4 regions of the Shewanella sp. SG44-2 genome follow, and region 3 is predicted to be linked to each of the others. Evidence: predicted binding sites of a transcription regulator. Region 3 holds the regulator's gene; each other region holds the start of a gene.
The links. The regulator MetJ, encoded in region 3, represses methionine synthesis genes. The targets are predictions, from matches to a motif close to TAGACGTCTAGACGTCTA.

Region 1 (3,220 bases), on a different contig from region 3:
TTCACTAATACACAGGCGCTGAGCAATTTCTTTATTACGCGCGCCGCTAGAGACAAGCTGAATAATGGTTCTCTCTCGGCTGGTCAATCTTTGGAGGATGGCAACAGTATCGGCTGGGATTTCAGCACTGGTATCTAACTGCTGGACTAAACGTCTAAAAATTTTACTGATCAATGGACGGTCATACCACAATTCGTCAGAAACCATTTTACGCAAACCAGTCAGCATTAAATCCATGCGTTGGTCACTGTATAATAAACCCCGCACCCCCAGGAGCAATGCAGACTCTTGATCAAGTGATCCACGTTCAACTTGGTATAATGCTACAGGGACATGCTCAACTAAACGCGATACCAACAACGGAATGCCCTTACTGTCTAAGGCCGCACCTTTTTGTGAAACAAGATAAAAGTTGTTGGATTTTTTTTCTAACTCAAGCTCAGCAGCGTGCTTTACAATTCGAGTTTTTAAACCGATAGATTCTGCCAAAATAGCTAAATGGCAAGGTGCTGCGATTTGGTGCAAAAACACCAACTCATCAATATTTGAACTCATCACTCTTCTCCCTGAAAAGTACATTATTGCTCAACATACCTTGAGCACATCCTGAGGCTATATACTATACGTAAATGAAATACGTTTACTAGCCTTCAGAACTAGGTTGAGCAGATAGTTTACTTTTTGTCGTTATATTAGAGCATGTGCTTTATTTATTCGTTAACCGCGTTACTTGATAAATCGACTCGCCAAAATAATGGATAATCATGGTAAGTCGGTCACTATCAATCACGATTTTTATAATGAAAACCTTCCTATACAGCAAGCATAGTAAAAATTTGCTAGTTATTATGACTATTATGTAAGTCTAAAGTATGAATAGTAAATTTGACTGACTTTGCGTAGACTTTATCACTAACTCAAGACTGATAAGCTCATACTTTCAATTCGCTCAACATCATCAATTTATCATCAATGCTAGCAGCCAAATTTACACATTTTATGGAAGAATAAGCTAAGTGAGCCCTATGATGCAGACGGCTGGTTAAGCGCCATTTTGGTCGCTATTTGTTTATTATGAAGAGACGATAACAACAGTAAGCCACATACCCCACCAATTAACGCTAAAAACATGTCAGATTGAGTATCCCAAACATATCCTTGAGTACCTAAAAATGCCTCGGCATTTTCACCCGTAGCAATGGCAACCCACCATTCAACTAATTCATAAAAAGCTGAAAATGCCAACACAAAACATACTGCTAAAAACTGACACCAGGCACCAATTTGCATCACCTGCTTACGAATAAATATTTCGCGAGCTAATATTACCGGAATAAATCCCTGAGCAAAATGGCCGACTTTATCGTAGTTATTGCGTTCGCTGCCCATCACTTGTGCTAACCAGTCAAATAACGGCACTTCGGCATAGGTATAACGCGCACCCACAAATAATACACAGCAATGCACTAAAATAAGTGCATAAGCTAACGTGGTCAGCGGAAAGCTTTTACGACTAAAAAATAAAATAGGTAATGCGATTAACGCTGGTATAGCTTCTAACCACCAAGTGAACATATCTTTAGGTGCGCTAACTGACCACAACAGTACTAATAGATAAATCCCTATCCATATAACCTTACTCTTCATCTTAATTCTCTCCATGAGATATTGTTCTCAAATTAGAATATAAACTTTAGCCATCTAGCCCTCTACAAGCGCTTAAAAAAGTGCTACTTTGATAATGCGCCGGAAGTCCGCATTTATATCATAACTATTAGTATAAGCATTAGTATAACCATTAGCTTAAGCACCATTTAATGATAAGAGGGTACCCATATCATGGCGAAACACTCGCTTGACAAGGATAAGATCAAAATCCTGCTGTTGGAGGGCGTCCACCAAACTGCGGTCGATGTACTAGAACGTGCAGGTTATACCAACATTGAATACCATAAAGCCTCGTTAGGCGAAGAGGCTTTGCTTGCATCAATTAAAGATGCTCACTTTGTTGGATTACGCTCCCGCACCCAGCTTACTGCGGAAGTACTGCATCATGCAGAAAAATTGGTTGCGATTGGTTGTTTTTGTATTGGTACCAACCAAGTCGATTTAGCCTCGGCTGAGAAACTGGGCATTCCAGTTTTCAACGCTCCTTTCTCCAACACGCGCAGTGTTGCTGAATTGGTGATTGGTGAAATCATCATGCTGATGCGTGGCATTCCACAGCGCAATGCCATGTCACATCGTGGCGGTTGGTTGAAGAGTGCTAATGGCAGTGTTGAAGTCCGTGGTAAAACTTTAGGTGTGATTGGTTATGGTCATATTGGTACTCAATTGGGTATTTTGGCTGAAACCTTAGGCATGAGAGTAATTTTCTTCGATATTGAAGATAAGTTACCGTTAGGCAATGCCTCTCAAGTTCACTCTATGGACAAGTTATTGGCTCAAGCGGACGTTGTCAGTCTGCATGTACCAGAAACACCGCAAACTAAAGATATGTTCGCTAAAGCTGAATTTGCTCAAATGCGTCAAGGCAGTTTCTTTATCAATGCTTCTCGCGGAACCGTAGTTGATATTGAAGACTTAGCCAATGCACTGAAGTCAGAACATCTTGCGGGTGCAGCGATTGACGTATTCCCTGTTGAACCTAAGTCGAATGATGATGAATTCATCTCTCCACTACGTGGCTTAGACAATGTATTACTCACACCGCACATTGGTGGCAGTACTGCTGAAGCACAGGAAAACATCGGCGTAGAAGTGGCAGGTAAGCTGGTCAAATACTCAGACAACGGCTCGACTCTGTCTGCGGTTAATTTCCCTGAAGTGTCTTTAGCACAACATAGTGGCACCTCACGCTTATTGCACATTCACCAAAACCGTCCTGGTGTATTGATTAAAATTAACCAAGCGTTTTCTGAAAAAGGCATTAACATTGCTGCTCAGTACTTACAAACTACCGCTGAAATTGGTTACGTGGTAATGGAAGTCGATTCAGATCAAGCTGAAGAAGCATTAGTTGAATTAAAGTCTATTGAAGGCACTATCCGTGCGCGGGTATTGTTTTAAACTGACTTATATTTTATAAGCAATTAACTTGAGTTAATTGTCTTCCTAAAAAAGCTACCTTGTCCACAAGGTAGCTTTTTTATTAGCTTTAAAACCATAGCCCCCTGTTGAGCATTCTATTAATCCGTTACACTCCAAACCATACCGTCTT
Region 2 (3,220 bases), on a different contig from region 3:
ACTTCTTCAAGTGTTTGGTCTAGATGTAAAATGATATTACCGTTAGCGACTTTGTCCATTAAGCGGTTAATCAAAATCTTTTCTGAACGGAAGCTGTCACGACGGTGAATTAAGTGAACTTCAGATGCAATATTACTTAAGTAAAGTGCTTCTTCAACAGCAGTATTACCACCACCAATCACCGCAACTTTTTGGTTACGATAAAAGAAACCGTCACATGTAGCGCAGGCAGAAACACCGCGGCCCATAAATGCTTCTTCAGATGGAAGACCTAAGTATTTAGCAGATGCACCAGTGGCAATAATTAATGCATCACAGGTAAATTCGCCATTGTCGCCTTTTAAACGGAAAGGGCGCTCAGTTAGGGTCACTTCATTGATATGATCGAAAATAATTTCGGTATCAAACTTTTCAGCGTGTTTTTGCATGCGATCCATTAATGCTGGACCAGTTAAGTCTTCAGCATCGCCTGGCCAGTTTTCCACTTCAGTTGTGGTTGTTAATTGACCACCTTGCTGCATGCCTGTGATCATCACAGGATTTAAATTTGCACGCGCTGCATAAACAGCAGCGGTATAGCCGGCAGGGCCAGAACCTAAAATTAGTAGGTTAACGTGACGAGCTTCACTCATGATTTTGTTCTCCGATAACATGCCTTAAGCAATTTGCATGGGATTGTATGGAATTTACCTCTGCGGGTAAAGTGAAGTTGAGTGTAGGAAATCGATTGGGGTTATCTATTGTGTAAATATTCCGTTTCAGGTGAGGTAATGGTGCACATTAGCTTGCTTGAAACGGTTACTTGTCGCTCTATACTGTTTGCTAGCGTAGGTTTAGTAAACCAAGTGACAGGTTGGTAAATTATTTTTTTCTAAATAATTCTGATGGTATTCTTCGGCAATGTGGAATGTTTGTATCGGTACAATTTCAGTCACAATATGACGCTGCCCCCATTTACCACTGCGTGCTAACGCCACTTTAGAGCTTTCAGCTTGGGCTTTTTGCTCTTTATCGTGGAAAAAAATCGTACTGCGATATTGTGTGCCAATGTCGCCGCCCTGCATATTCAGCATGGTTGGGTTATGGTTTTTCCAAAAAGTGTCCAACAAGTCGTTGTAACTGACGACTTCTGGATCAAACTCAACTTGCACCACTTCTGCATGACCAGTGGAACCCGTCTTCACTTCTTTATATGTCGTCGCACTGTCTTTGCCACCCATGTAGCCACACGTTGCGTTACTGACGCCGTTAATTTCACGGAAAAAATATTCAACACCCCAAAAACAGCCTGCACCAAATGTTGCTAACGCCATGACAAACCCTTAAAACAAATTATAGAAGTCTAGATGGCTGTAATTGTGTTGAATATCGACAATATTTGCAAGCAAACTTTTATTAATAAATAAATCTAAGTTATGCCACCAATAAAATAGCGTTTGGCTATGATAGAATCCGCCACAATAGGCAGTAATAGTTAACATCGTTTTACGTCAAAGTTAACTACGCCATATAATAATGAGACAAGGAGTTGATAGTGTTATCTGACCTGATGATAAACCGCGATTTTTTAGCCTATACGTTAGCCAATCCAAATCAATTACCTGCGGCATATGATTTTATGTTGGCAGATCATACTCGCGTAGATGTGTGGGATACGGGAGTGATTGTATTTACGCCGGCTAATGCCACCAAAGATATCGTGCTGTCTTGTGCTGTGCACGGTAATGAAACTGCGCCGATTGAAATCTGTAATCAACTCATTAAAGATTTGCTCAGCCAACGCATTATTGCCAAGCAGCGTGTGATGTTTTTAATTGGTAACCCTACTGCTATTCTCAATAAAACCCGTTTTATTGATGAAAACATGAATCGTCTTTTTAGTGGCGCGCATTCTAAAGGCGAGGGCTTAAGCCATCCAGAGCGTCACCGTGCCAAAGCATTAGAGCAATACGTGGCTGATTTTTTCAATGCTAATAGCGACAACCAACGTATTCATTACGACTTACATACTGCCATCCGTGCCTCAAAGCATGAAAAGTTTGCCATTTACCCATACCGCCCAGGCCGTGCTTTCAGCGGTGAACAAATTATGTTTTTGGCGGCATGTGGCGTTGATACTATGTTGTTTCACCACGAACCAACAACAACGTTTAGTTATTATTCGTCAGAGCAATTTCAAGCAGATGCTTTTACGGTGGAATTAGGCAAAGTGATGCCATTTGGCCAAAATGACATGAGTCGTTTTGCACAAACTCATACTATGCTTGAAAAGTTGATTACTGAAACTAAGTTAGCACCTGTTGAGTTCGACCCTAGCAAGGTCAACTTGTATAAGGTATCGCGCTCTATTAACAAGCACTTTGATGATTTTGAATTTAGCTTTGCAGGCGATGCAGAAAACTTCAGTGCCTTTAGTCAGGGCGAGGTATTAGCGACAGAAGGCGGTAATGCCATCATTGTTGAATACCCACAAGAAGCCATCGTATTTCCCAATGCAAATGTGCCCATTGGGCAACGTACAGTGCTATGTTTAGTACCTGCACCAAACGAGTCAATTTTATAGTCGTAAAGCAATATATACATGTCAATCGTGAGTAAAATGCGTTTACAGTGAGAGTAAGTATTGATAGGTAGTTTACGTTAACGTAATGTCTACTCGCATAGTATAAATAGAGCCATGTTTATGTTGAACATGGCTCAACAATAACAAGAGCATAATATGAGCAACGCACCACTGACCAATGAAACAGTGCACCGTGTCAGCTTCTTAGACAAAGCGTCATTGCACATCCCCATTTTGCGTATTTTGCAAGCTGATGGCACTACGTATGAAAACGCGGTTCTACCAGTAATCGACAAGGCTTTGGCCGAAAAAATCTTTGATACCTGTGTTTTTACACGCGTATTAGACGAGCGTATGTTGGGTGCGCAGCGTCAAGGAAGGATTAGTTTTTACATGACCTGTACCGGTGAAGAAGCCTCAATTATTGGCAGCACAGCAGCGCTTGATAAAGACGACGTCATTTTGGCTCAATATCGTGAGCACGCCTCATTGCGTTATCGCGGTTTTACGACTGAACAATTTATGAATCAAATGTTCAGTAATGAGAAAGATTTAGGTAAAGGTCGTCAAATGCCGATTCATTACGGCAGCCGCGAACTCAACTACCAAACCATTTCATCACCACTGGCAACTCAAATTCCACAAGCCACAGGTGTT
Region 3 (3,220 bases):
CGCTAAACTTGAACCACCAAACTTATGTAAATGACTTCGCGTCATTACTGACTCCTTAAACAACTACGACTTTGTTGCGACTGCTAGACTTCTATTTTGAAACCAATAGTGTTGCAAGTGCATGTTTTGCTATTTTACCCAATTTGGTCGAAACCACAGCTAACTTAAACTCGAATTAAGCTGATTTTATCGCGGCAACAGCTGCTAGGCCTGCTTGAATATCGGTCAAGAGGTCATCTGCATCTTCAATACCGACAGATAGTCTCAATAAAGTCTCTTTAATACCAGCCTCTTGCCTTGCTTGTGGGTCCATTGCTCTATGGGTCATAGTGGCCGGAACGGCGACTAAACTTTCCACCCCGCCTAAACTTTCGGCAACACTAAACAACGACAGCGCCTTTAAAAATGCCACCACTTCCGCTTCGCCGCCGATTAACTCAAAACTTAACATAGCACCAAAGCCTTGTTGTTGTTTTGCCGCAATTTCGTGACCTGGATGGTCTTTTAAACCCGGATAATACACCTTTGCCACTACATCACTGGCGTTGAGTAACTCAACAATTTTTTGTGCGTTACGTTGATGCTCACGAATTCGTACCGCTAAAGTACGTAAGCCTCGCAAGGTTAAATAACTGTCAAATGCTGAACCCGTAAGCCCAAGAGTATTTGACCACCAATGTAACAACTCACCCACTTCAGGATCTTTAGCCACTACAGCTCCACCGACCACATCGCTATGACCATTAATGTATTTGGTGGTTGAGTGAATAACAATGTCTGCACCCAATAACAAAGGCTGCTGTAATATCGGCGATAAAAAGGTGTTATCGACTGTTACTAACGCGCCAACGTCATGGCAAGCTTGGCTAATGGCAGCAATGTCGACCACGCGCAATAAAGGATTCGATGGCGTTTCTAACCACACCATTTTCGGTTTTTGAGCTATTGCTTTGCTCAGCGCTTGTGCGTCAGTTTGATCAACGACCAATAACTTAAATTGGCCTTTTCTGGCCAAGTTAGTGAATAAGCGGTAACTGCCACCATAACAATCGTGCGGCACAACCAATAAATCATCAGGACCAAGTAAGCTAGTCACCAATGTAATCGCGGCCATGCCGGTACATGTCACTACACCGGTTGCACCTTGTTCAAGTTTGGCGAGTGCATCGCCTAAAATACATCGAGTAGGGTTACCCGAACGACTGTAATCAAACTCGCGTGGATTATTGTGGCCATCGAATGAATAATTGGTCGATAAATAAATCGGTGGCACGATAGCACCATGTTGTGTGTCTGTTTCAATACCTTGGCGAACGGCCAATGTGGCGCTTTGATGCTTAGTCATGGTTGACTCCTAAAGTTTCACAAACACACAAAGAGATGTCTAGACGTCCAAATTTACCTAAGAGATCCCCATCCGTCAACCAAAATAGACGTTTAGACGTCTAAACATCAAGAAATCTATTTGCAATCGGGATTAAATAGTAGCAATAATTTGACTAGAGATTGTAACGGTTTAAAATCTGCAGCGTATTTATCGTTAAGGGTAAGTTAATGACTGAGTGGAATGGCGAATATATCAGCCCATATGCCGAGCACGGCAAAAAGAATGAACAAGTAAAAAAAATTACGGTTTCTATCCCTTTAAAAGTATTAAAAGTACTGACAGATGAGCGGACGCGTCGCCAGATAAATAATCTGCGCCATGCAACTAACAGTGAACTGCTATGCGAAGCATTTTTGCATGCGTACACCGGTCAACCATTACCTTATGACGGTGATCTTTCAAAAGATCAGCCTGATAGCATTCCAAGTGAAGCGAAAAAGTTAATGGATGATATGGGTATCGAGTGGGAAGAACTCGAATAATTCACTGATTAGTGATTACCTCACAAACTTTTAAACTGCCCTATAAAGAAGCAGTGATGTTTTAAAGAGAACTTATGATGTCATTTATCGATCCAACGACCTTGATACTGGCATCAATTATCGTGTTTTTTGGCGCGCTAACTCAAAGCTTAATTGGCTTTGGGTTAGCCGTTGTTGCAAGCCCGCTGCTGTATATTGTTAATCCTCAATTAGTTCCAGTTCCGATAATTGTTATGGGCTTTGCCATTTCTGCAATGACCTTGTTTAGAGAGCGTGGTCACTTACAATTTAATGGTTTGCAATATGCCTTACTCGGGCGAATTCCTGGGGGGTTTTTAGGCGCTGGATTATTGCTGTTTGCCCCACAAGCAATATTAGGCTTAGTGATTGCAGCTATTGTGTTTATTGCTGTTATTCTTAGCATTTTTCGCTTTAGCGCCCCCATTAATCGTCTCAGTTTATTTATCGCAGGGGTATTTTCGGGCATATTTGGCAATATCGCAGCCATCGGCGGTCCGCCAATGGCCATTTTGCTTGCAGGCCAAGACCCAAGTCAATTTAGAGCCGCTTTATCAGCCTTCTTCGTGTTTAGCTCATTAATAGCGCTAGCCATTTTAGCCATCGTCGGCTTAGTTGAAGTGAAGCATTTATGGCTATCACTGCTATTATTGCCTTCAGTCGTTGCTGGTTATCTTGTCTCGGGTAAGTTAATTGGTCGCGTTGATAAAGATAAAACCCGTATAGCCACATTAGTGTTATGTAGTATTAGTGCAACCGTGTTAGTTATTATGTCGACCAACACGTTAATGAGCTAATCAACTATTCTGCACCTGTAAACAAAACGAGCCATCAATGGGCTTGTTTTCTAACAATGATTAAAATCTTCCCCTTCTATTTATCAAGCAGTCTATTTCTCACCTAAAAAACGCCATCAATAAGTATCAAAAAAAACCGTTTCACTTCCCCTAACAAACTCATTATCTATATGCAATAGATCCATATCACACTAGTTCATTAGATTTCTTTCAATTAACTTTTTTTCAATTAGATTTTTCTCATGGATATGATCTACTTCAAATTAACACTACCCACTTTTAGGTAACATTGTTTACAGCAAAGAAATAATTAAATGTTGTTAAGCACGACCCTAATAAGCCCGACAGAGGACAAAATGATGAACACATACATTAAAGTTGGTATCGCAGTTGCTATGGCATTATCACTTGGCACCCAAGTGATGGCCGCAGATGGTGGTAATCCTAAAAAAGGTAAGCACCTATACAAAAAAGAATGTAAAGCCTGCCACAGCGCTAACAGTGAAGGCCTTGAACTCACCCCAATGACTAAAACT
Region 4 (3,220 bases), on a different contig from region 3:
ACCCGATTTGTTAGGCGAACCAAAACCAATAATGGTTTTACAGCAAATCATTGATGGCTTATCTGTTACAGATTTAGCTTCTTCAATTGCTGCACGGATAGCATCTGGATTATGACCATCTACATCAGCAACAACATGCCAGCCATAGGCTTCAAAACGCTTAGGAGTATCGTCAGTGAACCAACCTTCAACATGACCATCGATAGAAATACCGTTGTCATCCCAAAATGCCACTAACTTACCAAGGCCTAATGTTCCAGCTAATGAACTGACTTCGTGAGAAATCCCTTCCATTAAACAACCATCGCCTAAGAAACAGTATGTGAAGTGATCCACAATGTCGTGTCCAGGACGGTTAAACTGAGCCGCTAAGGTTTTTTCAGCAATCGCCATACCAACTGCGTTACTGATACCAGCACCTAAAGGACCCGTTGTGGTTTCAACACCAGGGGTATAACCATATTCAGGATGACCAGGTGTTTTAGAATGCAACTGACGGAATTGCTTTAGCTCTTCGATAGGCAATTCATAACCAGATAAATGCAGTAAAGAGTAGATAAGCATAGAGCCATGACCGTTTGACAGAACAAAACGATCGCGATCGACCCAGTTAGGATTAGTTGGATTGTGCTTTAGAAAATCATTCCATAGCACTTCGGCGATATCAGCCATCCCCATTGGGGCACCTGGATGACCAGAATTGGCTTTTTGAACCGCATCCATACTTAGGGCGCGAATAGCGTTAGCGAGTACTTTACGAGATGACATGCTCTCTCCTGCTTGTTTGTAAGGTCTAACGGGCAATTGTGAAGCCATATTTTCCCCTACAAGGCGATGTGACGCAAATTAAAATTTCTCTCATTACATTTTATGTCTGTAATAAACGCCATTTTGCTTATATAAGGCATCAACACCGCTACATTTATTCACCATATAAGATGATCACATCACCAAAAAGTGCATTGATGCTGTGAGTAATTATTTATTGACAGTCGAGCACGAAACTAGCTTAACATCATTAAAACAAAGGTTTTAAGGTCACATAAAGCTTCCTAACCATGGCTAACATTGTTCAATTAATAGTACTAAAGTAGTTAAATTCGATCAGTAAAAACTATAAAAACCGATTTTAATCATAATGTTAATTAGCCTCACCGCTAAACACACTCCTTGTGAATAAAAAATATTCATGCACCACTGCACAATTCTCCAGTTAAATTCGTATAAAGGGGTGTTATCAGATTAGATTTCGACTAAAATAGACGTCTAGACGTATATTCAAATGCAACCAACGAGATTTTCCTATTATGGCAAAGCACTTGTTTACCTCTGAGTCTGTCTCAGAAGGTCATCCAGATAAAATCGCCGATCAGATTTCTGATGCGGTATTAGACGCAATACTTGAGCAAGATCCAAAAGCTCGTGTTGCGTGCGAAACGTATGTCAAAACCGGTATGGTATTAGTGGGCGGTGAAGTCACCACTTCTGCTTGGGTCGACATAGAAGAAATTACCCGTAAAACGGTACGCGAAATCGGTTATACCAATTCAGATATGGGTTTTGATGCTGATTCATGTGCGGTACTTAATGCCATAGGCAAACAGTCACCAGACATCAATCAAGGTGTTGATCGTTCAGATCCTGCAGAGCAAGGTGCTGGTGATCAAGGGCTAATGTTTGGTTATGCCAGCAATGAAACCGACGTATTAATGCCTGCACCGATTACTTACGCGCACAAATTAGTTAAGCGTCAGTCTGAAGTCCGTAAAGACGGCACACTACCTTGGTTACGCCCAGATGCTAAAAGCCAAGTCACGTTTGCTTATGATGATGGCAAAATCATCGGTATCGATGCGATTGTATTATCAACTCAACATCGTGAAGATGTGACACAAGCTGATCTGATTGAAGCGGTAATGGAAACCATCATCAAGCCGGTATTACCAGCACAATGGTTAAACAAAGACACTAAATACTTTATCAACCCTACTGGTCGCTTTGTGATTGGTGGCCCAGTTGGTGACTGTGGCTTAACAGGTCGTAAGATTATTGTAGATACTTACGGCGGTATGGCTCGTCACGGTGGTGGTGCTTTCTCTGGTAAAGACCCATCAAAAGTAGACCGTAGCGCGGCTTATGCTGCACGTTATGTTGCTAAAAATATCGTTGCTGCTGGTCTTGCTGACCGTTGTGAACTACAAGTGTCTTATGCTATTGGTGTTGCAGAGCCAACGTCTATTAGTATTGAAACATTCGGTACCGGTAAAGTATCGGAAGAAGTATTGATTAAATTAGTACGTCAACACTTCGAATTACGTCCATACGGCTTAACGGCAATGTTAGATTTGGCGCGTCCAATCTATCAGCAAACTGCTGCTTATGGTCACTTTGGCCGTGATATCTTCCCTTGGGAAGCGACTGATAAAGCTGAAGCACTTCGTGCGGATGCAGGTTTATAATCAGCCAGCATAATTATCGTCTTAAGCTAGTATCTGTATTAAGCTAAAACGATAAAAAATAAAACCGCCAACTGGCGGTTTTATTTTATCTAATTGGCGACACAATAATTCAATCTCAATATTTGATCTCAACATTTGGTCACAACAATGGCTCTGGTTATGTATCAACCCACTTGGCTAAACACAAAGATAACAGCAAACCACCAGCCGTCAACGGCAACTAACGCCAGTGCGATAAACAGCCCTGTGACTAACATTCCAGCCATTAACTTGCCAGCCATTAAACAGTGGTCTGCAATCAAGTTATTCTATCGTCAGCATATGCCTTATGCTCGGTTAGCTCAGAAAGAGTCTGTGGCTGTTATTCATCATCTTAGCTCATCCACTATTGATGGAACTGATGAAGTTGATATAAGTCAGCAAAAAATAATCGCGGCGATAAGAGTTAAACCTATTGGCCAATATCAATTAATCAATGGATTGTTGGTTCATCCTGACTACCGTGGACAACAGCTTTCAACTCAGTTATTGAAATTTATAGCGCCTCAATTAATCACTAAAAATTGCTTCTTGTTTGCTCATCCGTGGTTAATCGACTTATATCAACAGCAGCACTTTATCGTTATAGATCAACATGATTTATCAGCAATACCAGCAGACATCATTCAGTTGTATCGCCGCTATCACAGCGAACAACGGCCACTCGTGTTGATGCAGCTTAATGAACCCGATAAATAATCTAGCTCAATAATCCAGTTCAA

Region 1: a site for MetJ is predicted at 1,695-1,712, ahead of serA (phosphoglycerate dehydrogenase). Genes of this name have one in related genera too.
Region 2: a site for MetJ is predicted at 1,336-1,353, ahead of msrA (peptide-methionine (S)-S-oxide reductase MsrA). Genes of this name have one in related genera too.
Region 4: a site for MetJ is predicted at 1,260-1,277, ahead of metK (methionine adenosyltransferase). Genes of this name have one in related genera too.

Annotation. Positions count from the first base shown of each region.
Region 1 is NZ_JACJEU010000005.1:90,774-93,993, forward strand. It holds gene H5181_RS05480 (response regulator transcription factor) at 1-555, opposite strand, end outside; gene H5181_RS05485 (DUF2238 domain-containing protein) at 1,024-1,647, opposite strand; gene serA (phosphoglycerate dehydrogenase) at 1,840-3,069, shown strand.
Region 2 is NZ_JACJEU010000007.1:61,316-64,535, forward strand. It holds gene trxB (thioredoxin-disulfide reductase) at 1-632, opposite strand, end outside; gene msrA (peptide-methionine (S)-S-oxide reductase MsrA) at 834-1,313, opposite strand; gene astE (succinylglutamate desuccinylase) at 1,535-2,563, shown strand; gene H5181_RS07445 (thiamine pyrophosphate-dependent dehydrogenase E1 component subunit alpha) at 2,720-3,220, shown strand, end outside.
Region 3 is NZ_JACJEU010000004.1:247,132-250,351, reverse strand. It holds gene H5181_RS05065 (bifunctional aspartate kinase/homoserine dehydrogenase II) at 1-45, opposite strand, end outside; gene metB (cystathionine gamma-synthase) at 176-1,345, opposite strand; gene metJ (met regulon transcriptional regulator MetJ) at 1,555-1,869, shown strand; gene H5181_RS05050 (sulfite exporter TauE/SafE family protein) at 1,944-2,684, shown strand; gene H5181_RS05045 (cytochrome c) at 3,041-3,220, shown strand, end outside.
Region 4 is NZ_JACJEU010000034.1:6,555-9,774, reverse strand. It holds gene tkt (transketolase) at 1-768, opposite strand, end outside; gene metK (methionine adenosyltransferase) at 1,308-2,459, shown strand; gene H5181_RS18160 (GNAT family N-acetyltransferase) at 2,607-3,197, shown strand.